3 regions of the Marinobacter arenosus genome follow, and region 3 is predicted to be linked to each of the others. Evidence: predicted binding sites of a transcription regulator. Region 3 holds the regulator's gene; each other region holds the start of a gene.
The links. Region 3 encodes sigma-54, which starts transcription at its own class of promoters, with help from an activator protein. Its sites were predicted from a motif close to ANTGGCATNNANNTTGCTNT; they were not measured.

Region 1 (4,160 bases), 1.9 Mb from region 3:
CTGGCGATCAAGCTGGCGATACCCGAGCGCCTCGACCAGATGCGTCTGAGCCAAGGCTTCACAGCCTTCGAGATCAGCGAGGGTCCGGGCCACCCTGAGAATCCGGTGCAGGGCGCGCGCCGAGAGCCCCAGCTTTTCCATGGCGCCCGACAGCAGGCGCTCGCCCTGCACGTCCAGCCTGCAGGCCCGGTGCAGGTCCCGGCCCGCCAGCGCCGAATTCAACTGGCCACGCGCCTCCTGACGAGCACGCGCCGAGGCGACCCGGACGGCAACGTCGGCGCTGGACTCGCCTGCCCCATCCGAGCGCATCAGCAGGTCGCCGTTCTGAACCGGCACTTCGACATGCAAATCGAACCGGTCCAGCAGCGGCCCGGAAATCTTGGACCGGTAACGCACCACCTGCTGGGGCGTACACTGGCACTCCACCGTGGGGTGTCCGCTAAACCCGCACGGGCAGGGATTCATGGCGCCCACCACCTGAAAACAGGCGGGGAAGCGCACCTGCCGTGCCGCCCGGCTGATGGCGATCTCCCCGGTCTCCATAGGTTCTCGCAGCACCTCAAGCACCCGGCGCTCGAACTCCGGTAATTCGTCAAGGAACAGTACGCCCCGATGGGCCAGGGAGATCTCCCCCGGCCGGGGACTGCTGCCCCCGCCGACCATCGCCACAGCAGACGCCGTGTGATGGGGCGCGCGAAACGGTGGCTTGCACCAGCCTTCTGCACCCGACACCAGACCAGCCACCGAATGCACGCTGGCCACCTCCATGGCAGCCTCATCGCTGAGCGGTGGCAGTATGCCGGGCAAACGGCTGGCCAGCATGCTCTTGCCGGTGCCCGGCGGCCCAAAAAACAGCAGGTTGTGATTACCGGCCGCAGCCACCTCCAGGGCGCGCCGGGGCACGCCCTGGCCGCGGACATCGGACAGATCCGGCAAATCCCGGGCACGTTCCGGCCGCAGGCGCGCGGTGGCTCGTGCCAACGGCACCAACTTTGCCCGTGCAGACAGATGCTCACACACCGTGAGCAGATGTCCGGCTGCCAGAACATCGTCGTTGCTGGCCAATGCCGCTTCCTCGGCGTTGGCGTGTGGCACCAGCAGGGACCGGCCGTCCTTACGAGCGGCCAGCACCGAAGGCAACACCCCTTTCAGCGGACGAAGTGCACCATCAAGGGACAATTCCCCAACGAATTCCAGCCGCTCGAGGCTTTCAGGGGGAATCTGGCCGGAGGCGGCCAGAATGCCCAACGCTATGGGCAAATCGAAACGACCACCTTCCTTGGGCAGGTCCGCGGGCGCGAGATTGATGGTGATTCGACGGGCGGGGAACTCAAAGCCCGCATTGAGCAGCGCACTGCGCACCCGATCCTTGCTCTCCCTGACACCGGTTTCCGGCAGACCGACGATGGACAGTGCGGGTAAGCCGCCTGAGAGGTGAACTTCGACCGTCACCGCGGGAGCAGAGACGCCGATGCTGGCGCGGGAATGAACAATAGCAAGCATGACAACCTTCCATGGTCTGTGGGCAGCGGATCAGAGAATCGGGCGCGGCGTCCTGCCGGCCCGCGGCAGGTTATTGGTCCTGCAGTTTCTGTTCGAGATCATTAACCCGGCGTTCGAGGGCGTCCACCTTCTCGCGGGTCTTCATCAGCACGGCCTGCTGGGCATCGAACTCTTCCCGGGTGACCAGCTCCAGGCGGGACAGCACCGCCATGACGGTGGCCCGAGCCTGGGCCTCAAAGTCTTCCCGGGCAGCGCGGGCCATATCGGGAACAAACTGGCCAAACTGGCCCTGCAACTGGGAGAAAAAATCCTGCGGACCTTTCACACATCACCTCGCTGATTCAAATAATGGACGATTCAGACCAAAGACAGGGCCCCAACCGCTTCGCGGGAGTGTATCACACCGCAGCCCCTGCCATACTGTATCCGGTCGACGGTATAATGCTCGACGACCCCCGGATCGGGCCCGCTCTAATTTGGCTCATTCCGGAGCAAGGCGCCCATTTTTGGTGCATGCTTTTGCTCCAATCTGGGACAGTCATTAGGTAACACACTGTTATCAAATGTTTTTTTTGCGTTGGCACATACGATGCTACAGGTCTCGCACGCAATCCGCACAATTGGTGTGCGAGGTGGCAGCATCCCGAACTCAACAAATGGCCGACGGGCCCGCTCTGTTGAGACGGCTATATCAAGGAGAAAGCAATGAAACTTGTGACAGCGATCATCAAGCCTTTCAAATTGGATGATGTCCGTGAGGCACTATCTGAGATTGGCGTGCAAGGCGTAACCGTCACTGAAGTCAAAGGCTTCGGTCGGCAGAAAGGCCACACAGAACTTTACCGTGGCGCGGAATACGTAGTGGATTTCCTGCCCAAGGTTAAGGTGGAAGTTGCCATCGGCGACAACCTGCTTGACCAGGTCATCGAGTCCATCACCAAGGCGGCCAACACCGGCAAGATCGGTGACGGCAAGATCTTCGTGACTGAACTGGAACAAGCCATCCGGATCCGGACTGGCGAAACCGGCGAAGAAGCGGTCTGATCCAGCTCGAATAAACGAACAGCCAACGCAAAAAATTTATAACCTGAAAAGCCTCGTGCGGAGGGCTTCACATGGAAAGCAATCTTAATCATATTTTCGAACTTCAGTACGCAATGGACACCTTCTACTTCCTGGTGTGCGGTGCCCTGGTCATGTGGATGGCCGCGGGTTTCGCCATGCTGGAAGCCGGCCTGGTGCGTGCCAAAAACACCACTGAAATCCTGACCAAAAACGTCGCTCTGTTCGCCGTTGCCTGTACCATGTACCTGGTTGTCGGCTACGACATCATGTACGACGGCGGCATCTTCCTGAGCGGCATCACAACCGTCGCTGAAATGGACGACGCGGCAGTTGCCGGCGTGCTGGCTGCTTCGACCGAAGCCGGTTTCGGCGACATGGGTGAGTACAGCGGTGCTTCCGACTTCTTCTTCCAGGTGGTCTTCGTGGCCACGGCCATGTCCATCGTTTCCGGTGCGGTTGCCGAGCGCATGAAGCTGTGGGCCTTCCTGGCGTTTGCCGTTGTTATGTGTGGCGTGATCTACCCGATGCAGGGCTCCTGGACCTGGAACGGTGACGCTGTATTCGGCATCTACGAGCTGAGCTACAGCGACTATGCCGGTTCCGGTATCGTTCACATGGCCGGTGCGGCCGCCGCCCTGGCTGGTGTTCTCCTGCTGGGTGCGCGTAAGGGCAAGTACGGCGCGAACGGCCAGATCAAGGCCTTCCCGGGTGCAAACCTGCCCCTGGCCACCCTCGGTACCTTCATCCTGTGGATGGGCTGGTTCGGCTTTAACGGTGGTTCTACCCTGAAGCTGGGTGGTATCGGCGTCGCCAACGAAGTTGCGAACGTGTTCCTGAACACCAACGCTGCCGCCGCCGGCGGTCTGATCGGCGCGCTGATCGTGGCCCGCATCATGTTCGGCAAGGCCGACCTGACCATGGCCCTGAACGGCGCTCTGGCTGGCCTGGTTGCCATCACTGCTGAGCCGGCTGATCCGTCTCCGCTGCTGGCGACCATCATCGGTGCCATTGGTGGTGTGATCGTGGTCTTCTCCATCGTCACCCTCGACAAGCTGCGTATCGACGATCCGGTCGGCGCCATCTCTGTCCACGGTGTGGTCGGTATCTGGGGCATCTTCGCTGTCCTGCTGTCCGACGCAGACGCGACCTTCATGGGTCAGCTCGTGGGCATGCTTACCATCTTCGTCTGGGTATTCGGCACCAGTCTCATCGTCTGGGGCATCCTGAAGGCCATCATGGGCATCAGGGTTTCCGAAGAAGACGAGTACGAAGGTGTGGATCTGTCCGAGTGTGGTATGGAAGCCTATCCGGAGTTTGTCAGCAGCAAGCCGTAATCGGCAGCTGACAGGATCAAAAAGGGCGCCCCTCGGGGCGCCCTTTTTTGTTTCTTGCTTTCGCGTTTTCAGCCTGTGCCACTGTAGAGCACATCGTCGGAGTGGCGCAGATACAGCAACAATTCCATCTGAGCCTCCTTGATATTGTCGAATGGACCCTCGACTGCCCCCTCGCGGGTCTGGAAATACCATTGTCCATTCACCAATTCGAACCGATCACTGCGAAACCAGTGACGTTCTGCCTCACCCTTGCGTACA
Region 2 (4,160 bases), 1.7 Mb from region 3:
ATCTGTCCGGGCCCTTGCAGGAACAGGAAATCGAGCTGAGACAGCTGATCGAATCGGAGGCCCTTACCTCAGAGTCGGTGATTGATTTCGAATCCGCGACCAAAGAGACCAATAACGATCAGTCTGGCCCGGTCACCGGCGACAGCATCACCTGGTAACCCCACCAACACCGACCAATACGGTGCATACTTTCCATTTATGCACTGTAATGGTGCTATTTCGATTCATTTCCCGCACCAGAACGCCAGCCAAGCACTCACAACTGACTACCACTTCTAATTTTGCATTGTTTTGGAACATCTCTTGCTTATGTGCACACCCACAATGCACACAAAGCCCGACAGAGGCTGAAACACACCATCAGGAGCGAAAAACCCGTGGACATCACGAGTGCAGTACATACCCTGACCGAGAGCGCCAACACGCTGTTCATTCTCATCGGTGCCATCATGGTACTGGCCATGCACGCCGGCTTTGCCTTCCTCGAAGTGGGCACCGTGCGGCACAAGAACCAGGTCAATGCCCTGGTCAAGATCATGACCGACTTCGGCGTCTCCGCCGTCATGTATTTCTTCATCGGCTACTACGTTGCCTACGGCAGCCACTTCATGTCCGGTGCCGCCGAACTGACCGCCGGTAACGGCTATGAACTGGTCAAATTCTTCTTCCTGATGACCTTCGCCGCGGCCATACCGGCCATTGTCTCCGGCGGCATCGCCGAGCGCGCCAGGTTCTATCCGATGCTGATTGCATCCGGCCTGATCGTCGCGTTCATCTACCCCTTCTTTGAGGGCCTGATCTGGAACGGTAATTACGGTTTCCAGGGCTGGCTTGAGAGCCAGTTTGGTGCATCCTTCCACGACTTTGCCGGCTCGGTTGTAGTGCACGCCGTCGGTGGCTGGATTGCCCTGGCCGCGGTTCTCCTGCTCGGTGCCCGTAACGGTCGCTACCGCAACGGTCGGGTAGTGGCGTTTGCTCCTTCCAACATCCCATTCCTGGCGCTGGGTGCCTGGATCCTGACCGTGGGCTGGTTCGGTTTTAACGTCATGTCCGCCCAGACCCTGGACGGCATCAGCGGCCTGGTGGCCGTGAACAGCCTGATGGCCATGGTCGGCGGTATCCTGGTCTCCATGCTGCTGGGTCGGAAGGACCCGGGCTTCATCCACAACGGACCGCTGGCCGGCCTGGTTGCTGTGTGTGCAGGTTCCGACCTGATGCACCCGGTTGGTGCGTTAATAACCGGTGGTATTGCCGGCGCCATCTTCGTCTACCTGTTCGAATGGGCCCAGGACAAAATTGAGCGTCTGGACGACGTACTGGGTGTCTGGCCCCTGCACGGTGTCTGTGGTGTCTGGGGCGCCATTGCCTGCGGCATCTTCGGCCAGGAAAGTCTCGGCGGCCTGGGCGGCGTCAGCCTGATGTCCCAGATCATCGGCTCCGTTGCCGGCGTGGCCATCGCCTTTGTCGGCGGCCTCATCGTATACGGCGTGATCGGCGCCATCTCGGGGCTGCGCCTGACCGAGGAAGAGGAGTTCAACGGCGCGGACGTCAGCATTCACCGCATTGGCGCGACGGCCGTCGAGTAAGCTCCCCCTCTCCAACAACAGGCGGCCATCTGGCCGCCTGTTGTCCTTCTATCCCCCCCGAATTGACAGACGCCCGGTCTTCTCCTTTCTTTAATTCAAGGCAGTTTTCCAAAAACGACAACGACTGGCCCACCTTTTGCTGCCGATTACCTTACCGTGTGCCATACGCGCCGGCACCGCCCCAGGAGATGTACGGAATCATGCTGATTCAGACACCGGACCAAGGATTGTTTGACGAACTGTTCGACCAGGACAACAAAGTAAGACCACACTGCCGAATGCTGGAGCAGTGGTTGATCAACTCGGATGAAACCCTGATTGCTGAAAAACGTCGGGAAGCGGATGTGCTGTTCCAGCGCCTGGGCATCACCTTCAACGTTTACGGTGAGGACCAGGGCGCCGACCGGCTGATACCTTTCGATCTCATTCCCCGGGTGATCTCTGCCAGCGACTGGCACAAATTGCAGAGCGGTCTGCGCCAGCGGGTGCAGGCCCTGAACCGCTTCCTGTTCGATATCTACCACGACTACGACATTGTGAAAGCCGGCGTGATCAGCGCCGAACAGGTTTTTGCCAACCCGCAATACCAGCCCGGCATGCAGGCGCTGAAGCTGCCGCGCAACCTGTATTGCCACATCGCCGGGATTGACCTGATTCGTAATAACGACGGCGACTTCTACGTCCTCGAGGACAACCTGCGCTGCCCCAGCGGCGTGTCCTACATGCTCGAAAATCGCCGCATGATGATGCGTCTGTTCCCGGAGCTTTTCGCCCACTCACCGGTGGCGCCCGTTGAGCACTACCCCAATCTGCTGGGTGAGACGCTGCGGGCAGCCTCTCTGAACCCCAACCCGACCGTGGTGGTCCTGACGCCCGGCCGATTCAACAGCGCCTATTTCGAACACGCCTTCCTCGCCCGGCAAATGGGGGTGGAACTGGTGGAAGGCGCCGACCTGTTCGTGCACCAGAACAAGGTGTACATGAAGACCACGGTCGGGCCCCAGCAGGTCGATGTCATTTACCGCCGCATCGACGACGACTTCCTCGACCCACTCGCGGGCAATCCCGACTCCATGCTGGGCGTGCCCGGACTTTACTCCGCCTACCGCACCGGCAACGTGGTGCTGACCAATGCCATGGGCACCGGCGTCGGGGACGACAAATCCATCTACCCCTACGTGCCCGACATGATTCGCTTCTACCTGGACGAGGAACCGATCCTGAAGAACGTGCCCACCTGGCAGTGCCGCAAGAAGAAGGATCTCCAGTACGTACTCGACCACCTGCCGGAGCTGGTGGTCAAGGAAGCCCAGGGGGCCGGTGGTTACGGCATGCTGATCGGTCCAAAGGCCAGCAAAAAGGAACTTGCCACGTTCCGCGACCTGCTCAAGGCCCGGCCCCAGGATTACATCGCCCAGCCCACCCTGAGCCTGTCCACCTGCCCGACCTTTGTCGACGAGGGCATCGCGCCCCGACACCTGGACCTTCGCCCGTTCGTACTGTCGGGCAAGAAAATCCAGATGGTGCCCGGCGGACTGACCCGCGTCGCCCTCAAGAAGGGCTCACTGGTGGTGAACTCGTCCCAGGGCGGCGGCACCAAAGACACCTGGGTACTGGAGGATGACCTATGCTGAGCCGCGCCGCCTCCAGCCTGTTCTGGATGGCCCGTTACCTGGAACGGGCCGAAAGCCAGGCCCGTCTGCTCGACGTCAGCCTGACCATGGCCCTGATCGACGTACCGGAAGACCGGGTCGAACAGCTCTCGGTCCCCCTGCTGGTATCGGGCACCCGGGAGATGTTCTTTGAGTACTACAACGAAATCACACCCCAGAACCTGATCGATTTCCTGGTGCTGGATGATCGCCACCCCGCCAGCGTGTACACCATGATTCGCAGTGCCCGTGACAACGCACTGCACGTCCGCGGCAACCTGTCCGCAGACGTCTGGGAAAGCATCAACCAGGCCTGGTTCGAAATGAAGGAGCTGCGCCAGCGTGGCGTCAGCGAATCCAATGCCAGCACGGTATTCGACTGGGTCCGGGAACGTTCCCACATGTTCCGGGGTGCGGCCTACGGCACGCTGCTGCGCAACGATGCCTTCCACTTCCTGCGCCTGGGCACGTTCCTCGAACGCGCGGACACCACCGCCCGGGTCCTGGACATCCGTTACGTGATGGCCATGAAGGCGATGGAGGAGCACCCTACCCAGTCGTTCTTCGAATGGACCGCGGTGCTGCACTCACTGGCCGCGTTCGAAGCCTACCAGAACACCTATGGGCACAACCTGGACCCAATGAACGTCGCCGAGTTGTTGATCCTCGAGCCCGATGTTCCCCGTTCGCTGCGCGGCTGCCTGCAGGAAATCGCCAGCCTGCTGGAAGAGATCGAGAGTGACACCGCCCGGCGCTCCCGCCGACTGGCCTCCAGCCTGTACGCCAACATTCGCTACGGCGACCGGGAGTACATCGCCGAACGGGGCCTGCATGAGTATCTCGTGGATTTCCTGGAGCGTATCCAGGGCATTGCCGGGCAGATCCGGAACGACTTCATGGGGTGGAAACAATGAGACTCACG
Region 3 (4,160 bases):
GCCGTGTTTGAATCCGAACGACTGGAACAGAAGGGCGAGTTCCTGATCCTTGCGGCCGACAACACGTTGCTTGACCATGTCTCTGAGTTCGTACATGGACATGCCCGTCGTGTTCACGTAGAGGTCGGACAGCTTGGACAGTGGCTCCAGAAGCTTCTTTTCGTTGCTGATCGCTTCGCGCAGTGAAGTCCGGTCGTCGCTCAGCGGGTGTTTTCTCCGGGTGGCATGAAAGCGTTGCAGCAGAGACTGTTCGTCAGCATCCAGGAAGATGATTTCGACGGTAACGCCGGTTTCCTGCAGTTGATGGTAAATCACCTCGAAGTTGGCGAGCTCCCCGGACAGGTTGCGGGCATCAATACTGACGGCCATTTTGTGGAGCCGCCCGGGCGATTCCTGTGCGGCCGCTTCTCGGGTCAGAGGAAACAGCAGTCCGATGGGTAGATTATCGATGCAGTAGTAACCGAGATCTTCGAGCACATGAAGCGCCGTACTCTTGCCGGAACCGGATCGGCCACTCACGATGATCAGTTTCATGGGAACGCTGTCTCCACTCTCTGGGATGTCACTCGGACGCCGTCGTCATTCGCTTGTACAGAGCGGCGGCGTCATCGCACTGCCGAAGTCCATCGCAGAACGCCCGCTCGTTGAACTTCTCCGCCAGCTGACTGAGCAGTTCCAGGTGCTCGCTGGTGGCCTCTTTGGGCACCACAAGGGCAAACACCAGATCCACGGGCTGGTTATCAATGGCGTCGAAATCGATGCTTTCCTCAAGGGTTAGCAGAACGCCCACCACATGATCGAGTCCCTCCAGCCGGCAGTGGGGTATGGCAATACCCTGGCCGATACCGGTGCTGCCAAGCCGCTCCCGGGACACCAGGTTGTTGAAGATCTGGGTCTCACTGAGCGAATCGTCGTGCCGGTGGATCTGATCGGCAATGAATTCCAGCACCCGCTTCTTGCTTGATGCCGGTACCCGGCACAGGGTCAGCTCCGGTGCAAGGATGTTGTCTATGGTCAGGGATGTGTCGCTCATGAATCGACTGCAATTCCGTTAAAAAAAGGCTGCGGCAGGTTCTCCATGCCGCAGCGCGATGAGATGACATGCTTGAAAACGGGCGGTTAACGAGAGCCGTTTCCGTGCATCCGGTCTACGTTCTTTTCCTTGTGCTTGAGGATCTGTCGGTCCAGTTTGTCGATCAGCCCGTCGATCGCTGCGTACATATCCTCGTTTTCAGCCTTTGCGTGAATATCACCACCAACCACGTGCAACGTTGCTTCCGCCATCTGACGCACCTTTTCCACCTGCAGGGTAACCTGGCAGTTACTTATGTGGTCAAAGTGGCGCTCAAGTTTCTCGAATTTTTCTGAGACGTAATCCTTCAGTGCGGGAGTCAGTTCTACGTGATGGCCTGAAATGTTGAGTTGCATAGGCGTCTCCTGTTGTCATCATGCCGGTCCCCAAAAGGCCGGGCTGAGGGCTGGCGCACACTGCGCCGGCAAAGTTTGGCTCAGGGGGAGCGCTGTTCTTGCCAGTGCTCTCCTAAACCAGTCTTTTTCGCTCGTTAGAGGGTGGAATATGCATCGCTTCCCGGTACTTGGCGACGGTTCGACGGGCCACCTTGATGCCCTGTTCCCCTAGCATGGCTGCAATTTTACTGTCACTCAACGGCTTTTTCGGCGTCTCGGCCGCGATCAGCTTCTTGATCATTGCACGGATGGCTGTTGATGAACATTCCCCGCCTTCATCGGTACTTACGTGGCTGGAGAAAAAGTACTTGAGCTCGAATATTCCCCGTGGCGTGTGCATGTACTTCTGCGTGGTAACCCGGGAAATCGTCGATTCGTGCATTTCTACCGCCTGCGCTATGTCTGAAAGGATCAGCGGTTTCATGGCTTCTTCGCCCTGATCCAGAAAGCCTTGCTGGTGCTCGACGATGCGCGTCGCCACTTTCAACAGGGTTTCGTTGCGGCTTTGCAGGCTCTTGATAAACCATTTGGCTTCCTGGAGTTGATCCCGGAGGTAGGTGTTATCGGCGCTGCTGTCGGCTCGCCTTATAAGAGAAGCATAGCTCGCATTGACGCGGATGCGTGGTGCAATTTCAGGATTTAGCTCGACCCGCCATCTGCCGCTGTGTTTGCGGACGATGACATCGGGGATCACGTAATCGGGTTCGGCGCGATCAATCACATCCCCCGGCCGCGGATTCAGCCCGGTAATCAGGGCCAGGACTTCCCGGAGCTGGTCTTCCTTGAGTCGGCTGCGACGCAGTAACTGGGCGTAGTCACGGTTGCCGAGCAGATTGATGTAGTGGGTGATAACGAGCCGGGCCTGGGCCAGCCAGGGTGTCGCCGGCGGCAGCTGGTTCAGCTGGATAAGCAGGCATTCCTGCAGGTCCCGGGCAAACACTCCGGGTGGGTCGAAATGCTGAAGCCGGTGCAGAACGGCCTCCACTTCGTCCAGTTCAAGCGGGTCTTCCTCGGTTTCATCCAACAGGCCGGCGTGGATTTCGTCCAGCGGACTGGTCAGGTAGCCCCGTTCGTCGACTGCATCCATCAGGGCGTGGGCAATGGCCTGGTCGCGCTCGCTCAGCGGGGTCAGGTTCAGCTGCCACTCAAGGTGGTCCTGCAGCGTTTCACTCGGCGAGTTACGGGTTTCGAAGTCGTGATCGTTTTCGTCGTCGTTGCGGGCGGCGGGGGCAGGGGCGGACTGATAGATGTCGTCCCAAGCGGTATCGACGGGAAGATCGTCGGGAATGTTGTCGGGAATCTCGTTTTCAGAGGCCCAGTCCGGACCATTCTCCGACTCATCCCAGTCTGTACTGGTCTCCGAGCCTGAATCCGCCGCCGTGTCCGCGGCTTGTTCTTCGTGGCTGGTGTCTTCGCTGGACGCGGCTTCGGCCTGGTCGTCGTCCTCAGAGGTTTCCAGCATCGGATTGGATTCCAGGGCTTGCTGGATTTCCTGCTGCAGATCAAGGGTGGATAGCTGTAGTAGCCGGATCGCCTGTTGCAGCTGGGGCGTCATGGTCAGGCTTTGACCCAGCTTTAACTGTAAAGAGGCTTTCATAACCATGGTTCAGGATCCGTCACTCATCAGGCTCTGCTTTACCGTTAGTTCAAAAAAATTGTTGCGTGCCGGTTACTTGCCTCTGTCTGAAAACAGCCTAGCAAGTTCTTTGCCGAGTTTACTTGCTCGGGTTCTTCAACACAATCAGACAGCGTTGTTCACAGTCGGAATTCATTACCGAGGTAAACCTCTTTGACTTGCTGGTTCGCGAGAATCGCTTCCGAGTTGCCGGATGCAATGATGTGGCCCCCCGACACAATGTACGCCGTTTCACAGATGTCCAGGGTCTCCCGCACATTGTGATCAGTGATCAGTACGCCGATGCCCTTATCCCGAAGGTGACGGATGATGTGCTTGATATCGCTCACCGAGATGGGATCAACGCCGGCAAAGGGTTCGTCCAGCAAAATAAAGGCCGGCTCCATGGCCAGGGCCCGGGCAATTTCGACACGCCGGCGTTCCCCGCCAGAGAGCGCCATTCCCATGCTGTCGCGGATGTGGCTAATGTGGAATTCCTCGAGCAGCTCCTCCAGTCTCCTGTCCCGGTCGGCCCGACTCAGGCCTTTGCGGGTTTCGAGGATTGCCATCAGGTTGTCGCGAACCGTCAGTTTGCGGAACACCGAGGCTTCCTGTGGCAGGTAGCCGATCCCCTTTCGGGCGCGCCCGTGCATGGGCAGTGGCGTGACGTCCTGGCTATCGATGGTGATGCGGCCGCGATCAGCCGGCACCAGCCCAACGATCATGTAGAAACAGGTGGTCTTGCCGGCACCGTTGGGGCCCAGAAGCCCGACGATCTCGCCGCTGCGGATCTCCAGGGAGACATCCAGAACCACTTTTTTGTGCTTGTAGCTTTTCGCCAGGTTACTGGCTCTCAGAACTGCCATCGGATCCCTGTGTGCTGCTGGTACTGCGTGGCTGAATGATCATCTCGACACGGCCACCGCCGGTTTCGGTCTTGGTGCCGCCTTCGGCGGTTACCACCCGACGGACGGTATCATAATGAATGACATCACCTCGGAACAGGTTTCCATTCTGCTCAATGATTGCTTCCCGTTCAAAAGTCAGTCGGTTCTCGTCGGCACTCCAGGTGATGTTC

Region 1: the regulator sigma-54 is predicted to act here: its motif matches at 2,080-2,099, upstream of glnK (P-II family nitrogen regulator).
Region 2: the regulator sigma-54 is predicted to act here: its motif matches at 1,710-1,729, upstream of KXD86_RS12865 (circularly permuted type 2 ATP-grasp protein).

What each region holds. Positions count from the first base shown of each region.
Region 1 is NZ_JAHVAO010000001.1:3,058,284-3,062,443, reverse strand. It holds gene KXD86_RS13960 (YifB family Mg chelatase-like AAA ATPase) at 1-1,503, opposite strand, end outside; gene KXD86_RS13955 (accessory factor UbiK family protein) at 1,574-1,828, opposite strand; gene glnK (P-II family nitrogen regulator) at 2,209-2,547, shown strand; gene amtB (ammonium transporter AmtB) at 2,619-3,902, shown strand; gene KXD86_RS13940 (DUF6316 family protein) at 3,971-4,160, opposite strand, start outside.
Region 2 is NZ_JAHVAO010000001.1:2,820,230-2,824,389, reverse strand. It holds gene KXD86_RS12875 (flagellar motor protein MotB) at 1-158, shown strand, start outside; gene KXD86_RS12870 (ammonium transporter) at 378-1,586, shown strand; gene KXD86_RS12865 (circularly permuted type 2 ATP-grasp protein) at 1,787-3,220, shown strand; gene KXD86_RS12860 (alpha-E domain-containing protein) at 3,214-4,152, shown strand; gene KXD86_RS12855 (transglutaminase family protein) at 4,149-4,160, shown strand, end outside.
Region 3 is NZ_JAHVAO010000001.1:1,142,557-1,146,716, reverse strand. It holds gene rapZ (RNase adapter RapZ) at 1-534, opposite strand, end outside; gene ptsN (PTS IIA-like nitrogen regulatory protein PtsN) at 563-1,033, opposite strand; gene hpf (ribosome hibernation promoting factor) at 1,120-1,428, opposite strand; gene KXD86_RS05220 (RNA polymerase factor sigma-54) at 1,541-3,064, opposite strand; gene lptB (LPS export ABC transporter ATP-binding protein) at 3,223-3,948, opposite strand; gene lptA (lipopolysaccharide transport periplasmic protein LptA) at 3,926-4,160, opposite strand, start outside.